4 regions of the Desulfovibrio sp. 7SRBS1 genome follow, and region 1 is predicted to be linked to each of the others. Evidence: predicted binding sites of a transcription regulator. Region 1 holds the regulator's gene; each other region holds the start of a gene.
What was found. The regulator sigma-54, encoded in region 1, starts transcription at its own class of promoters, with help from an activator protein. The targets are predictions, from matches to a motif close to CTGGCACGGNNNNTGCTT.
Positions count from the first base shown of each region.

Region 2: the regulator sigma-54 is predicted to act here: its motif matches at 2,410-2,427, upstream of nifJ (pyruvate:ferredoxin (flavodoxin) oxidoreductase).
Region 3: the regulator sigma-54 is predicted to act here: its motif matches at 1,934-1,951, upstream of ACI0FJ_RS19440 (periplasmic heavy metal sensor).
Region 4: the regulator sigma-54 is predicted to act here: its motif matches at 1,713-1,730, upstream of nifA (nif-specific transcriptional activator NifA).

Region 1 covers NZ_JBJKFD010000001.1:161,242-165,355, reverse strand. The annotation lists gene rapZ (RNase adapter RapZ) at 1-149, opposite strand, end outside; gene ACI0FJ_RS00845 (PTS sugar transporter subunit IIA) at 262-705, opposite strand; gene hpf (ribosome hibernation-promoting factor, HPF/YfiA family) at 713-1,258, opposite strand; gene rpoN (RNA polymerase factor sigma-54) at 1,288-2,739, opposite strand; gene ACI0FJ_RS00830 (adenosine-specific kinase) at 3,076-3,558, opposite strand; gene ACI0FJ_RS00825 (tetratricopeptide repeat protein) at 3,818-4,114, opposite strand, start outside.
Region 2 covers NZ_JBJKFD010000001.1:1,465,069-1,469,182, forward strand. The annotation lists gene nifJ (pyruvate:ferredoxin (flavodoxin) oxidoreductase) at 1-2,321, opposite strand, end outside; gene ACI0FJ_RS06895 (sigma-54-dependent transcriptional regulator) at 2,833-4,114, opposite strand, start outside.
Region 3 covers NZ_JBJKFD010000001.1:4,402,465-4,406,578, forward strand. The annotation lists gene gltX (glutamate--tRNA ligase) at 1-1,162, opposite strand, end outside; gene ACI0FJ_RS19435 (NifU family protein) at 1,494-1,715, opposite strand; gene ACI0FJ_RS19440 (periplasmic heavy metal sensor) at 1,997-2,557, shown strand; gene ACI0FJ_RS19445 (DUF4405 domain-containing protein) at 2,783-3,601, shown strand; gene ACI0FJ_RS19450 (two-component system sensor histidine kinase NtrB) at 3,652-4,114, shown strand, end outside.
Region 4 covers NZ_JBJKFD010000001.1:2,038,072-2,042,185, reverse strand. The annotation lists gene nifA (nif-specific transcriptional activator NifA) at 83-1,702, opposite strand; gene glk (glucokinase) at 2,379-3,371, opposite strand; gene lepB (signal peptidase I) at 3,602-4,114, opposite strand, start outside.

The sequences.
Region 1 (4,114 bases):
ACAAGGCGGGGAATCATGCTGGCGGGAAGGCCGTCCACGCAAAAAAATCCTATATCCTCAAAGACATGCAAGGCCGTGCTCTTTCCTGCCCCGGAAAGCCCGGAAAGTATGACCACGGTCAATTTTTCGGTCGCATCCTCATCAGTCATCGCACCCTCCTGCACGGCTCCAGCATCCTTTGCTGCAACTTTACCCGTGCTTAGAAAAAAGGGGTGCGGTTTCCCCGCACCCCTTGCTGTTTTCATTGTTCCGGCACGACGCTTAGGTCGCGGCGATAAGCTTATGAAGCTCGCCTGGGTCGGCCTGCATAAGGCTGTCTCTGAAGCCCTCGTTTTTAAGCAGCCTCGAGATATGCGCCAATATTCGCAGGTGTGTTCCCGTGGTCTGCTCCGGAGCCAGAACCATGAAGAAAATATGACATGGTTTGTGGTCCAGGGCCTGGAAATCCACCCCCTTGGCGCTGCGGCCAAAGATCAGCAGAATCCGTTCCAGTTCTTCAAGCTTGCCATGGGGAATGGCTATACCATCTCCAATTCCCGTCGTGCCGATTCTTTCCCTTTCCAGAAGTATGTCCAGCGCATGCTGCACGTCCACTCCGGGAACGTTTTGCAAAGGTTCAAGCAGTTCGCGCAAAGCCTCCTGCTTGTTTTCAGCCTTCATGTCGGCCAGCACATACTCTGGTTCCAGATACTCACCAAGTTTCATGATCGTGTTACATCCCGGGGTCGATAAGACCAAAATCCCCGTCGTTCCGCTTGTACAAAACGTTTACCCGCTCGTTGGCGGCATTGCGAAACACAAGGAATTCGTAATTGAGCGAATGAAGCTTCATGGCCGCCTCATCGAGGTCCATGGGCTTTACTTCAAACTTGTCCGAATGAACGATGGCCGGCCTCCGGCTCCCATCGTCCGAACCGCCAGTAAGCACAGCCTCCATCCGCCCGACCTTATCGGACATGGCATCACGGCGACTTTGCTTCTTAGCCTTGCTCTTCTTCACCTGGGCGACGACCTTGTCCAGGACCATGTCGGTGGTGGCGTACATGTCTTCGCTTTCCTCGTAAGCGGAAAGATGCAGATTATCTGCAACGACAATGACTTCCGCCATTTGCCTGAACTTCTCCACAGACAAATTGACCTGAACGTCTACGTTTTCCAGATTGTTGAAGTACTTGGCCAGCTTGCCAAACCGGTTGGAGGCGTAGTTCTTCAAGTGGTCAGAGGGCTCGAAGTTCTTGAAATTAAACGCCATGTTCATAGGCTACCTCCTAATTTCGGTTACGCAACTCAGAAATATTGCTTCCGCTTGCTCGACGATGCAATGCCGAGCGCCGTGCGGTATTTGGCAACAGTCCGACGGGCAATGTTGACCTGTAGTTTCTCCTTGAGCATTTCTGCGATCTTCTCGTCAGAGAATGGCTTTTTGGGGTTCTCGTCGTCCACTATTTTTTTAATGAGCGCCTTCACGCTTTCCGAACCTACCTGACTGCCGTCGTCGAGATCCAAAGCGCTGTTGAAAAAGAACTTCAATTCAAAAGTACCGTGCGGCGTGGCCACGTACTTGCTTGTGGTAATGCGGCTGACCGTCGACTCGTGCATGGAGATGTCGTCAGCCACATCCTTGAGGATGAGCGGCTTGAGCCGCGTTACGCCTTCCTCGAAAAAATCCCTCTGAAATTTGAGCAGACTTTCTATTACTTTGTAAAGGGTACGTTGCCGCTGGTACAGGCTCTTCATAAGCCAGACGGCAGACCGCATCTTTTCTTGGAAAAAGTCCTTGTCCGCACCGGCTCCGCCGCTCTTCAGGCTGTCGGAGTAGGAGTCGTTGATCTGCAGCTTGGGCAACCCGTCGTCATTGAGCACGATGACAAAATCATCCTCGTACTTGTACACATAGGCGTCCGGGCTGACGTAAATAGGATCTTCAGATCCAAAACTCGCTCCGGGCATGGGATCAAGGGTCTGGATCGTCTCAAGATAATCATGCAACTCTTCCATGGTCATCTTGAACTTGCGCAACAACGGCTTGTAGCGACGCTTTTCCAGATCTTCCAGGTGGTCGCCGACCAGGGAAAGAAGCACAGGGTCTTGGTATTCTTCAACTTCCAGCTGAATCAAAAGACACTCACGGGGCGTACGTGCGGCAATACCTACCGGATCGAGACGCTGAACGCGGTGAAGAACGCGCTCTACATCTTCAACGTCCGAGTCGGTCTCGCTGGCGATTTCCTCCACGTCGGCCTGCAGATAGCCCAGCCTGTCGAGGTTGCCGATAATATGTTCGCCGATGAGAACTTCATGTTCCGTAAGGTCGGAAAGACGCATCTGCCAGGCGATGTGTCCTTCCAAAGATGGCTTGGAAGAAAGACGAGCCTCGAAACTCATGCCCTCTTCGGGCACTTCGGCATTGCGGGACATGGACTGCTTGGCCGTGCTTGAAAACTCGCCAAGATAGTCTTCCCAATCCGCATCACGCAAAGCGGTTACAGACTCATCAGCCGCCGTAGCCGGTGAAACGTCTTCCGCCTTCGACGTTTGCACGTCGCCCGCATCGTCCGATCCGGAAACTTCGGCGACAACAGGCCCTTCTTCCAGAAAAGGATTTTCCAGAAGTTCCTGCTGCACCGTCTCCATCAATTCGAGGCGGGAAAGCTGAAGAAGTTTGATAGCCTGCTGCAACTGCGGCGTCATCACCAGCTGTTGCGTGAGCTTTAATTGTTGCCTGAGTTCGAGACCCATTATGAAGTACGTTATCTCCAGATAAAAAGCTGTACAGGAACTGGCCAGAGTAAAAAATAAGCACTCCGACAAGCCCCGACAAGACTGATCTTACAGGTTTTTCCCTACCTGTTACTCGTGAATCCAATATGCCATACTCTGCCCCAGTATGCAACAAAAAGGCCAAAATGTTCCCATAAAAGAAAAAAATGCAGCATCCCTGCGGTTGCCAGGTCGTCTCCCCCTTTTCGCTACGAAATCTTCATGCGCCCTTTCCCATTTTCCAATTCTAAAAAAAGCCCGCCACCTCACGATGACGGGCTGTTTTTTACCCGCTTTCAGCTCTAAGAAAAAGGCTCAGGCCTTGTATCCGATGGCCCGCAAAAATCCTTTGCGAGCGGCAATGTCATCCTCGGTTTCGATCCCGGCAGAAGTAAAACCGTCAATTACTCCCATAATCCCCCGCCCCTGATCGGTTTCCGCCACAATGACCTGTACAGGGTTGGCTGTGCAGCAGAACAGGCGGACGACTTCAGGAACGTTCATCAGGGTGTTCTTTATATTGATGGGGAACATGTCGCGCATAAAGATGATGAAGCTGTGCCCGCACGACAGGGTGTACGCATTCTTCCTGGCCAGTTCCACCAGCTCATCGTCCGTGCCCGACCACCGCACCAGGCATTTGTCCGAGGCCTCGCAAAAGGCGATACCGAATTTCGCCCCCGGGACCGTGCCCACGACAGCCTCGTGCAGGTCTTCCACCGTTTTGATAAAATGAGACATTCCCAGAACCAAATTCAGGGACTCGGGATTTTCAATCTGAACGACGGTCATTTCCATGGCGATTCCTCACTACCTATAATTAGGCAGGCAACCTAAATGGCCTGCGGGATATGCAAAGCCATGTTGTACAAGCTGGGCGGAAAAAGTCCAGTGCAGCCTGCCCCCGCAAGTTGAATGCTCCAGGCAAGAACATGATGCAGCAGAGAGTTCGGCCTTCCCCACTTGCGGTCTTCATCAGAAAAAAACCGCAGGAGATGCTCCCTGCGGTTTTTTTCTCAGCTTCATGGGCTGGCCTCAGCATTGCCCCAAAGAGCAATCAGGTGTCGTCCACCATGGCGCGGGGACGGCCGTTTTCCTCCGGCTCCGGGGTCTCGCCCCCCTGAGCCCACTCTTTTTTGTTGATTTTTTTGTATAATTTCGCAGCTTCCGTAAAGTCGGGTTTGCGTTTCAATGCTTCGACCAAGGCATCATTTGCCCTTTCCAGATCGCCCATGAAATAATGGGCCTTGGACTTGTTGAAATAGATATTTTCGTCTTCCGGCGTAATTTTTATGGCCTGCTCGTAGGCGTGCAGGGCTCCCACGTAATCGCCCTCGCGGCGCAACCGCACCCC
Region 2 (4,114 bases), 1.3 Mb from region 1:
ACTTCCTTGGCGGCTTCTGCGGCCTGAGGCTGCATGACCAGGGCTTTTTCCTTGGCAGGACAGATGTCGGCGCAGTTGCCGCAACCGAGGCAGTCCATGGTGTTGACCTGGATGCGCAGCTTCATGCCCTTTACTTCCTTGCCCTTGGCTTCCAGAGTCTTGAAGGACTCGGGAGCACCGGCCAGTTCCTCATCCGTGGCGAGCACGGGCAGGATGGCGCTGTGGGGGCAGACAAAGGCGCACTGGTTGCACTGGATGCAGTTTTCAGGAATCCACTGCGGGACGTTGATGGCCACGCCGCGCTTTTCGTACTTGGAAGTGGACAGGGGAACCAGTCCGTCGGCAGTGAAGGTGCTCACGGGCAGTTCGTCGCCCTTCTGAGCCAGCACCGGACGGGCAATGTTCTTGATGTAATCGGGCTCGTCCGCAACAACAGCCGCGGTTTCGTCCTTGGCGTCCTTCCAGGAAGCAGGAACATCGATTTTGACAAGGTTGTCAGCAGCCTGTTCAACTGCAGCGATGTTCATGTTGACAATCTTGTCACCCTTCTTGCCGTATGCCTTCTTGATGGATTCCTTCAGGTAGGCAACAGCGTCATCAAAGGGAATGACTTCCGCCAGCTTGAAGAAGGCGGTCTGCATGATCATATTGATGCGTCCGCCCAGTCCGACGCTGGCAGCGATCTTGACTGCGTCGACGGTGTACAGGCGGATATTCTTTTCAGCCAGGACGCGACGCATGGCAGCGGGCAGCTCGGATTCCATCTGATCGACGGTCCAGGGGCAGTTCAGCACGAACACACCGCCGTCCTTGATGCCTTCCAGTACGTCGTACAGGTGCACGTAGCTGGGGTTGTGGCAGGCCACGTAGTCGGCCGCGTTGACCAGATAGGTGGACTGGATGGGCTGCTTGCCGAAACGCAGGTGGGAAACCGTGATGCCGCCGGACTTTTTGGAGTCGTAGGCAAAGTATCCCTGAGCGTACAGGTCGGTCTTGTCACCGATGATTTTAATGGCCTGCTTGTTGGCGCCAACCGTACCGTCGGCACCCAGTCCCCAGAACTTGCACTGGACAGTGCCTTCGGGAGTGGTGTCGGCGAAAGGAGCAACGTCCAGAGACAGGTTGGTGACGTCGTCTTTGATACCCACGGTGAAGTGGTTACGGGGAGTGGCGGCAGCCATGTTGTCGTACACGGCCTTGACCATTGCGGGGTTGAACTCCTTGGAGCCCAAACCATAACGGCCGCCGACAACCGGCAGATCCGAACCCTTTTCACGCAGGGCGGTGCACACGTCCAGGTACAGCGGCTCGCCGTGCGCGCCGGGTTCCTTGGTGCGGTCCAGAACGGACAGGCACTTCACCGTCTTGGGCAGAGCGTCGAGCATGGCTTCGGGAATGAAGGGACGATACATGCGCACCTTGACCAGACCGACCTTTTCGCCATTGGCGTTCAGGCGGTTGACCACTTCTTCGATGGTCTCGCAGGCGGAGCCCATGGAAATGATGACGCGATCGGCTTCGGGATGTCCGACGTAGTCGAACAGGCTGTATTTGCGACCGGTCAGTTCGCTGACCTTGCGCATCTCTTCCGCAACGATGGCGGCAAGATTATTGTAGTAGGGGTTGGCGGCTTCGCGACCCTGGAAGTAGATATCCGGGTTCTGAGCCGTACCACGAATCTGAGGATGTTCGGGATTCATGGAGCGGGCACGGAATTCGGCGATCTTGTCGAAGTTCACCAATTTCTTCATGTCCGCGTAATCGATCATCTCGACCTTCTGGATTTCGTGCGAAGTCCGGAAGCCGTCGAAGAAGTGCAGGAAAGGCACGCTGGATTCGATGGCCGAAAGGTGAGAGACCAGGGCCATATCCATGGCTTCCTGAACCGAGTTGGAGGACAGCATGGCAAAGCCGGTCTGGCGGCATGCCATAACGTCCTGGTGGTCGCCGAAGATGGACAGGGCGTGGGCGGCAATGGCCCGGGCAGACACATGGAAGACACCGGGAAGCAGTTCACCGGAAATCTTGTACATGTTGGGGATCATGAGCAGCAGGCCCTGAGAGGCAGTGAAGGTGCTGGTCAGTGCGCCTGCGGCCAAAGAGCCGTGGACGGCACCGGCAGCGCCGGCTTCGCTCTGCATCTGCTTCACATTGACCTTCTGGTCAAAGATGTTCAGCTGACCTTGGGCGGCCCATTCGTCGGCCAGTTCGCCCATGGTGGACGACGGGGTGATGGGATAGATGGCCGCAGTGTCGCTCATTGCATACGCAACGTACGCAGCAGCAGTGTTGCCATCGATGGTTTTCATGGTTTTCGCCATTTCCCAGTTCTCCTTGGGTTTTATTGAGGTGTCTCTTCGCGGCCCCGCTATTCCCCGCCTTTTACGGATCCGCGACGTTGCGCTATAGAATCAACATTCATGCCAGCCGAAAAGAGCAGAAACAAAGCTAATGTTTACAGAACATTAACAAGGTCAAGCTATTTTAACAGGTTGGCAGTGTCCCATTGGCGTCCGTTTTTTCAGACAATCCGCCCAAAACGGAAAAGCCGATGCAACAGAATGTTTAACGCAATGTGCGGTTCCCGGGGATATATAAGGGCCGTCCGTTTTTCCGGGATTCACGAACAGCAAGCGTCCGCCTCGTCTTGAGGCCGGCGTCCTATTTCCAAAACAGCCCCCCAACATGGTGGCATGCCGGAAGACAGAATACGGCGGAAGAACTTGATGGTTGAGGTTGAATCTTCTTTTTCGGATCGCAGGTCTTCCGCTGGTTTGCGCCCTTGCGCACCGTGTCCGAAAAATCAGACGCACAAAACAACAAACTGAAACTTCAAATATTCATGTCGTGCTTTTTGAGCAGCGCATACAAATGCGACCGCGACAGCCCGGAGAGCGCCATCATGGTAGCCAGATCACCGTCTGTGCTCCGAATCAGCTCCTTGAGGTACTCGACTTCCGCCAACCCCTTGAACTCTCTGAGTGTCGGCATATCCTCGTGGAACACACACATGGTGGAATGCATGGACTCCGTAAAGCCTTCTTCCGGCTTTTCGTCCATGGCGGTTCCTCCGGGGCGTGTTCCGCCCCCGATTCCTACACCGGGGAGTCCACCGTTATCCTCCCCCTGCCCGCTTCCATCCTCGGCAAACTGGGCCTTGGCGACCTTGATCCGGATATCGCGGGGCAGATGCATGGTGTAAATGGTCTTTTCCCCCTGCGAAGCGTAGTAGGCCCGCTCCAGAACATTGAACAGTTCCCGGACATTGCCGGGCCAGTCGTAGCTTTGCAGGGTGGGGATGAAGTGCGAATCCATGCCTTTAATCGGCATGTGGTTGTGTTCGCACAACTCCGCCAGATGGTGCAGGGTCAGGTGTTTTATATCATCGAGGCGCTTGCGCAGAGGTGGCAGGTTCAGGTGTACGGTCTTGAGGCGAAACAGCAGATCGCGGCGGAATTCGCCCCTCTCGACCATGGCTTCAAGATCCCTGTTCGTCGCGGAGATCAGCCTGAAATCGCTGTGAATCTCCTGGGTGTCGCCCACGGGACGGAACCTGCGCTCCTGCAGCACGCGCAGGAAAGCCTTCTGCATGTCCATGGGCAGTTCGCCAATCTCGTCCAGGAAGAGGGTTCCCCCGTCTGCCTGGCGCACAAGCCCTTCGTTATCTTGATGTGCTCCGGTAAACGCACCCTTTTTGTGGCCAAAGAGGATGCTCTCCACCAGGGAGCCGGTCATGGCGGCACAGTCCACAACCACAAAATTATTCTGCGCCCTGGAGCTGTTTTTATGGATGGTGCGGGCGAATAATTCCTTGCCGGTGCCTGTCTCGCCTGTAATGAGCGCATTGGAAGCAGACTGGGCAGCCTGGGCAACCAGGTCAAAACAGGCGCGCAGCGACGGGCTGCGTCCGACCACGCCTTCCAGGTCCAGGGCAACCGCTTCGTTGGAAGCCGCTTTTTCCTTATGATATTTGATGGCCCGCCCAAGCGTGAGGCTGATCTGCTTGATGGATGAAGGCTTGAGCAAATAGTCCCAGGCGCCTTCGCTGATAGCCAGCTCCGCACCGTCGGGATCGCCCTGTCCGGTAAGGATGATGACTTCCGGAGCGTCGGGC
Region 3 (4,114 bases), 4.2 Mb from region 1:
TATGGACTTTGGATTCATCCGTGATGAATTTGCTTACACCCTTTTCCTCGTAGACCAGCTTGTCGTCGTCCACCAGGAAAAAGTCGAGTCCCGCGGCCATTTCCACCAGGGTCTTGGAACGCGGGGCGTACATGGGCACCAGGGCGGCAATGGCTTCGGTGTCGTTGGTTTCAATGCCGCGTTCGGCCAGCAGAGGAAGCAACAGTTCGGCAATGCGCCTGGGATCGGCTTCCTTAATGTACTGGGCGTTGAGCCAGTGCAGCTTGGTGGTGTCGAACACGGCGGCGGAAGAGCCGAGGTTGTCCGTGGTGAAAAACTCGATGAGTTCTTCGCGGGAGAAAATCTCCTGATCGCCATGCGACCAGCCGAGGCGGGTCAGATAGTTGAGCATGGCTTCGGGCAGAATGCCGTCTTTCTCGTACTCGATGACGCTGGTAGCGCCGTGGCGTTTGGAAAGTTTTTTCTTGTCCGGCCCCAGGATCATGGGCACATGGCCGAAGGCGGGCGGGGTAAGGCCCAAAGCCTGGTAGATGAGTATCTGCCGGGGCGTGTTGGCAACGTGGTCCTCGCCACGCAGCACATGGGTAATGCCCATGGTGTGGTCGTCCACCACAACGGCCAGGTTGTAGGTGGGGCTGCCGTCACTGCGGCGCAGGATCATGTCGTCCATTTCCTGATTGGGCCAGGAAATATGGCCTTTGACCATATCCATGTAATCCGTGGAGCCTGTAAGGGGAGCCTTGAGCCGGACCACGCGACCTTCGCCGGGGCCGAGGTTCTTGTCCCTGCAGCTTCCGTCATACTTGGGCTTGCGGCCTTCTTCACGGGCTTTTTCGCGCATGGCATCGACTGTTTCGGGCGAACATTCGCACCAGTAGGCCTGGCCGGATTCCAGCAGCTTGTCGATGTATTGGTTGTGCAGCTCGGTGCGCTGGCTCTGGTATTCAAGTTCGTCCCAGTCCAGTCCCAGCCAGTTCAGGCCGTCCAGAATGGCCTGTGTGGCCTCCGGTGTGGAGCGTTGGCGGTCCGTGTCTTCCACGCGCAGGACAAAGCGGCCCTGATTGTGTTTGGCCAAAAGCCAGGAAAAAATGGCAGTGCGTGCTCCGCCCACATGGAGGAATCCCGTGGGGCTGGGAGCAAAACGTGTGACCATGCGACTCATAAATTATTCTCCATTGCCGTTATTGGCTATGCGCCGGATTACCGGCGCGGAAATTTGTTGTGTGCGCCCAGGCTCGGACAGTATCCGGCCCGGCAACGTTCGGCCCGATAGGGCGACAACGTATGACAAAGGCGCTTCCGCCACAGGTGAAAGCGCCCTTGTTCGTAGCGTCAAGGGGCGGCCGGAACAAGTTGTCCGGCAGAAAACTCCGTACAGCCGTCCGCAAGAAGTCTGTTTGGAGCGCGTTCCGGCTCTCATCTCTCCTTAAATAGAGATGGAAAACCGGAGCATTGCTTTGCGCAGCAGCCTGCGGAGGGTTCTTTTCAGTCTGCTAGACCGATTCCACGCCTTTGACTTCCGGGACTTCTTTGAGGATGACCCGTTCTACGCCGTTTTTCAAAGTAATCTGGGACATGGGACAGCCATGGCAGGCTCCCTGAAGGCGGACCTGGACGATGCCGTTGTCCGTGATATCCACCAGTTCCACATTGCCGCCGTCAGCCTGAAGTACGGGACGGATTTTATCCAGTGCGGCTTCTACTTTTTCGCGCATGATTCCCTCCATACAAACATTTAGGGGAGAGGTAGCCGCTTCCCTGTGGCCTGTCAACGAAGAGGAAAGGGCAAGTGCAGGCAAGGTGGATTGCACATGGCAGTTCAAATGTGCACTCTTTGCACATTTTGCACTTTGAAGTGCAATTACTTGCACATAAGTATGGGGTGAAAAAAGACTGAATTCTGTAAAATCCTGTTTTTAAAGGATATTAAAGTTTGGCACGGTGCCTGCTATACCCAAGGCAAATGGCGACAGGCCTTAATACAAAGGAGACCAACATGACCCGTAAAAATGCAACCATCTTCGCGACATCTGCCCTGGTGGTCCTGCTTGCAGCCGCCACAGCCATGGCCAACTCGTATGGCCCCGGCCAAGGGGGACGCAACGGATCAATCTATAGCCAGCTTGCTCCTGAAAAGCAGAAGGCCTTCACAAATATTATGAAGGAATTTCAGGACAAAGCCTACACACTGCGTCAGGACATCTGGGCCAAGAATACCGAGCTCAATGCCCTTTCCAGCAACCCCAATGCAGACCCCAAGTACATCAGCGGGTTGGTGAACGACATCAATCAGCTGCACATCAAGCTGCACAATATGCGTCAGACGTACGGTGACAGAGTTGAAAAGGAAGTCGGCATCAGAGGCTTCGGTCCCAATTTCGGCAACTGCCCCGGCGGTGGCCCCGGTATGCGCGGCGGCATGGGCTCTGGTATGGGCGGTGGCATGGGCTACACCAACTGCCCCGGTCCCGACTATAACGGCATGCAGGCCGGCCAAGGTTTCGGCGGTCGTGGCGGACACGGCTACCACGGACGCGGCGGCTGCGGAAGATTCTAACCGTGCGGGCACACGGATAATATATAGCGAACAGAGTAACACAGTAATCTCCAGGGATATATAACACCCATACATCCCGACTTCATCCTCCTCCCCGGCTGGCGGGACTGCCCGGTCCCGCCCGCCACTTTTTTCCCCTGCTGCAACAATAAGAATTGCCCGCTGTTCACAGGCTGATGTACCCTCCAGGTGGCCGTAGCAAAAGTTTTACCTCGGAGTTGCAACATGCTGCGTAAAACGACATCCATGGTGCTTTTTCTGTCCGGTGTCTTTGTCCTGCTTACGAGCATCATCCTGTATATCGAACCTCATGGTCGGGTGGCGTATTGGGCGGACTGGCGCTTCTGGGGGCTTTCCAAGGGAAGCTGGGATGCTCTCCACATCACCACGGGGTTCTTGTTTCTGGTCGCAGGGCTGCTGCACATGTACTACAACTGGAAGGCCATCATGGCCTATATGAAGAACAAGGCCCGCGACCTGGTGGTGCTTACCGTTCCTACAACAGCGGCCTTGGTGCTTACGCTCTATTTTGCCGTGGGCACGTTCTTCGGCCTGCCTCCCATGCAGCAGATTTTGGATTTTTCCGAACACATCAAGGAAGGGCATATCCAAACGTTGGGCGCACCGCCCTACGGCCATGCCGAGCTTTCCAAACTGAAAAAGTTCGCAGGCTACATGGGCGTGAGCGAGCAGGAGGCGGTGACACTTCTCTGGGAAGCGGGGATAACCGCAACGGGCGAAGAGACGCTTGCCGATATCGCCGCACGCAACGACGCATCGCCTCAGCAGATTTTCGAGATCATAAAAAAGGGAACGGGCGGCAAGGTCGCCATGCCCGCCATGCCGCCGGAAGGTATGGGGAAACTAAGCTTTTCCTCCTTGTGCAGCCAGTACGGGCTTGATGAACAGGCTGCCGTACACTACCTTGCCGCACAGGATGTAACGGCAACCGGAGACATGACCATCAAGCAGATTGCCGCCAAGGCCGGACGCCAACCCATGGATATCTACCAACTGCTCAAGGCTTTTGCCGAGAAGAACTGAATATACGTACCGCCATGCAGATACGATCTGAAAGAAACGACAGTGGGCCGATGCTTCTTGCCGCATTGGCCCTGTCCCTTTTGTGCGCCGGACTGGTGTTTTTTACCTGGGACGGATTGCGCAGGCAGCGCAACCTGCTGGACGAGCATGTGACCCTGACCTCGCGCGTCATCATGCGCGGCATGCAGGCCAACCTGCTGCGCTCCATGCGGCCCATGCGCGGCCACGCACGCGGCGGCCACGGGCGCATGGCTCCGCCTTCCGACGAGTTGTTTCAGGAAATAGCCCGTGACGGCAATGTGCAGTTCATGGCGGTTGTGGGGCCGAAAGGGACGGTGCTGTATTCTTCGCCCGGCGGGCTGGTCGAGGTTCCGCGGCTGAGCGAGCGGGACATGGGGCAACTGCGCGAGTTCGGCGAGTGGAGCGCGCCGGTGCGCTGGGAAGGGCGCGAATTGCTTATTTCCGGTATGCGCGCGCATCCCCTGCTTTCCAGCATGTGCCGTGACGACGACT
Region 4 (4,114 bases), 1.9 Mb from region 1:
GATAACCAACTCCTCAGGAGGTTATGAAAATTGAGGAAATGCCGTGGCGTTGCATTTCATCAGGCGGAATACGGAAAAGCGTTTACTTGCTGCGCCGCTGTCTGGCTCGGCCTTCGGCAATAACGGTTTCCAGGCCGAACTTGCGGACCCGGTAGCCCATCTGGCGCGGGGTAAGGCCCAGCTCGGCCGCGGCCTTGTACTGCACCCATCCGGTGCGTTCCAGGGCGGCCACCACTTCGTGGCGTTCCATGTCTGCCAGGGAGGCCCCCGCTGGCAGGTGGTAGCCGATATCCGTCTCGTCCTGTTGGGGAAAGTATTCCGGCTGCACGGCGAAAGCTTCTCCGGAAGCTCCCGACGCACTGGAATTTGTTGCGGTCAGGTGGTTCTGGATGAAGTTCATGCCCACCCGTTCCTGATCGGCCATGATGACGAGCCGTTCGATGAGGTTTTCCATCTCTCGGACGTTGCCGGGCCAATTGTATCCGGTAAGGGCGTCCAGTGCCTCCGGGGTGAGGGAGAGGGTGCGGCCGTAGTCGTGGGTGGCCTTGTTGAGAAAATGGTTGAGCAGACCGGCCACGTCTTCCTTGCGGTCCCGCAGGGGCGGCACGGTAATGGGAAAGACGCTCAGGCGGTAGTACAGGTCGGGCCGGAAGGCTCCGTTGGCAGCCAGCTGGCTGAGGTCCCGGTTGGTGGCCGTAATGATGCGCACGTCCACGGTTCTGGTTCGGCTGGACCCGAGCCGTTCGAACTCCTTGTCCTGGAGCACGCGCAGCATTTTTGCCTGCAACGGCATGGCCAGCTCGCCGATTTCGTCCAGAAATATGGTTCCTCCGCAGGCTTCCTCAAAGCGTCCCGGGCGGGTGCGGGTGGCACCGGTAAAGGCGCCTTTTTCCGAACCGAACAACTCGCTTTCCAGCAGGTTTTCCGGAATGGCGGCACAGTTCACCTTGATGAAGGGATAGGCCTTGCGGTCGGACAGTTCGTGGATGATGCGGGCGATGAGCGATTTACCCACCCCGGACTCCCCAAGGAGCAGGACCGTGGCTTTGGTGGGCGCGACACGTTCGAGCTGGCGCTGGACCTCCTTCATGGCATGGGAACGACCCACGATGTAGGGCCCGCGGTTCTCGCGCGAAAGCTGACTGCGGAGCTGGACGTTTTCCGCCTTGAGCACTTCTTCGCGTTTGCGAATTTTTTCGTTGAGACTGACGAGTTGGGCGATAAGCGTGGCAACGGCCGATAGAAAGTCGATATCTTCCTCGACTTCGACATCGTCCAGAAACAACCTGTCCACGTTGAGAACGCCCATGGATTCCCCACCCATGAGGATGGGAACGCCAAGGAAAGACAGTTTGTTTTTTTGCACCCTGCGGGCCCCTGTCTTGTCCAGAAAAAGGGGCTCGCGGCTGACGTCCGGCACGTAGTACGGCTCTCCCGTCAGAAAGATGCGTCCGGTAACCCCTTCGTCCAGGCGGTAGACCCCCCGACGGATTTCTTCGGGTCGCAGTCCGTAGGAAGCGCTGATGTTCAGCAGGCCGGAGCGTTTGTCGTACAACGTCACCGTAGCGCGTTGCATAGCCAACTGCTCCGACAGTATCCTGAGTATGTCCGCAAGGGTCTGCTCAATGTCGAGTGCCTTGTCGATGACCTGGCAGATGCCGAGCAGTGCGGAAAGCTTGAGTTGGCGTACACGAGGTGACATGCTTTCTATTAAGCATTTATCGTGCCAATACGAAAACTGCAAAAGTTAATAAAAACAACATGTTGTATAATCAGATAAAATATTAGTTTTACAAAAATGGAATAATGGTGCTTTTTTATACAACAAATTAGTGATGTGAAGCTTTTTTGAAGGGGAAAAATGTGTTTTAAGTGGGCAAAATGCTTCGGGTGACTCTTTTTGTCGATTCAAAAGCAGAATAAGAGTCTGATGGTGTGGTAAAAATACATTTTTCGTATTTTTTGTTCAGTCTTTCGCTGGAACTCAGGATATTGAAAACCGTCTGCGGTCCGATTTCGCCGCTCTGGACGGCGGGAGGGGATGCCGCGATAGCCCTGAAAGTGCGGCCATGTGGTCGGTCGAATACGTGCCTTCCAAAAAATAAGCTCCCAAATAAGCCCTCTGGGAGGGGAGAGGGGCGGCTGTCAGGGGGCGTGGGAGCTGCAATATGGTGTTCCAGGCGGCGGACGGAGGGCAACAGGCCCCCCAAATTCTGATGCCGGTCGGCATGCGCGGGGGCATGGCTGCCACGCCCCTGCACAGGCCGGAATTACCAGAGCACAGGCCGGAATTACCAGAGCACAGGCCGGAATTACCAGAGCACAGGCCGGAATTACCAGAGCACAGGCCGGAATTACCAGAGCACAGACCGGAATTCTTAGAGTTCCAAGGCGTGGGCTGCCGATCCGGTCAGTGCCGGGTCGGAGTTGGTGATCAGGTACACCGGAATTTCCTTTACCATGGGGCTCAGGCGGCCCTTGTCCAAAAAGGCTTCCATAAAGGCGGCGCTGTGCACGGCTTCGGCAATGTGCAGGGGGATGCCTCCGCCCACGTACAGTCCGCCGTGGGGCCCCAGCTTGAGCGCGAGGTTGCCTGCTTCTGAACCGAGGATGGCGACAAACAGGTCCAGTACGGCCTTGCAGATGGGATACTTGTCGGGATTTTTCATGCCATTGCCCAGTATGACAGCAGTCATGTCCGGATTGGCGTCCAGTTCGGCCTGCAAAGCTTCAGGGACCGGGTAGCGGCCCGTGTCGCGAAGAAAATTGAACAGGTTGGGAGTGCCCATGCCGGAACAGACCCGCTCGTAGCTCACCCGGTGCAGGGTTTTGCGCAGGTAGGCCAGCAGCTCCATCTCCGTATCGGTACGCGGGCCGAAGTCCGTGTGTCCGCCCTCACTGCTGTGCGCCTGGTAGCATGAGCCGCCCCATGTAAGGTACGCCTCGCCCAGTCCCGTGCCCGGAGCGACAATGGCCTTGGGTGCCTTGTCCTGCGGTTTGCCTGGGTTGATTTCCTGCAGGTCGTCTTGGGAAAGATGAGGAACGGCGTAGGCCATGGCTTCCAGGTCGTTGAGCAGGGTGACGGGCAGGCCGCCCAAAGCTTCCACAAGTTCGGAGGCCCGGATGCTCCAGGGAAGGTTGGTGGCGTCCACGCGGTTGTCGATAATGGGACCGGCAACATCGAAACAGGCTTTTTCCAGATGGTCGGCATGGGGCGAACCATCCAGAAATTCCGCGATGATTTCGTCAAGCCCCTTGAACTGCCTGTTGGTGTATTTTTTGATTGGAGTTACCGGGCTAAGCCGTTCTTCCGTGGTGTAAACAGCCAGCCTGGTGTTGGTTCCGCCGATGTCGCCTGCAAGTATTTTCATGGTCACGTTTGTGGGGTTGTGCCCGCTGCACAGGCCCGAAAGAAGGCGGCGGGCGGTTCATGTTCTGCCGTCTATTTCGACGGACATCCTCTGTATACGTTCTCGCGGGCTTAAAATCCAATGGCAATTGTGATGGGCACAGGTGTTTGTGTGGCGAATTAAAAAACGCCTCTTGCGCAAACAAGAGACGTTTCTGATGGCGTTCCAAAGGAAGAGTCGGTTCGCTGCGTTTAGTGCAGAATTCGGCCTATCCTGTTCCAGCGGATGAACGTGGGGCCTTCCCAAGACCAGTAGATGATCCAGGCCTTGCCGATGATGGCGGAGCGGTCCACAAATCCCCAGCAACGGGAGTCGGACGAGTGGTCGCGGTTGTCGCCCATCATAAAATATTTGCCTTCGGGCACCGTGAACTTCTTGATGTTGTCGCGTCCGGGGCAGGCGGGCAGTCCGCCGGGGCCGTCGGGAGGTCCGTCCACCACGATGGGCCGCACGTACGGGTCCATGGCTGCGTAGTTCACATAGGGTTCCTCAAGCAGTTCTCCGTTTCTGTAGACCCGCTTGTTCCGGATTTCGATGGTGTCGCCGGGCGAACCCATGACGCGCTTGATGTAATCGATGGAAGGGTCGCCAGGGTACCGGAAGACGACGATGTCCCCGTCTTTGGGCTTGGTAATGTCTATCAGGTTGATATCGGTAAAGGGTATCTTGATGCCGTAGATGAACTTGTTCACCAGCAGATGGTC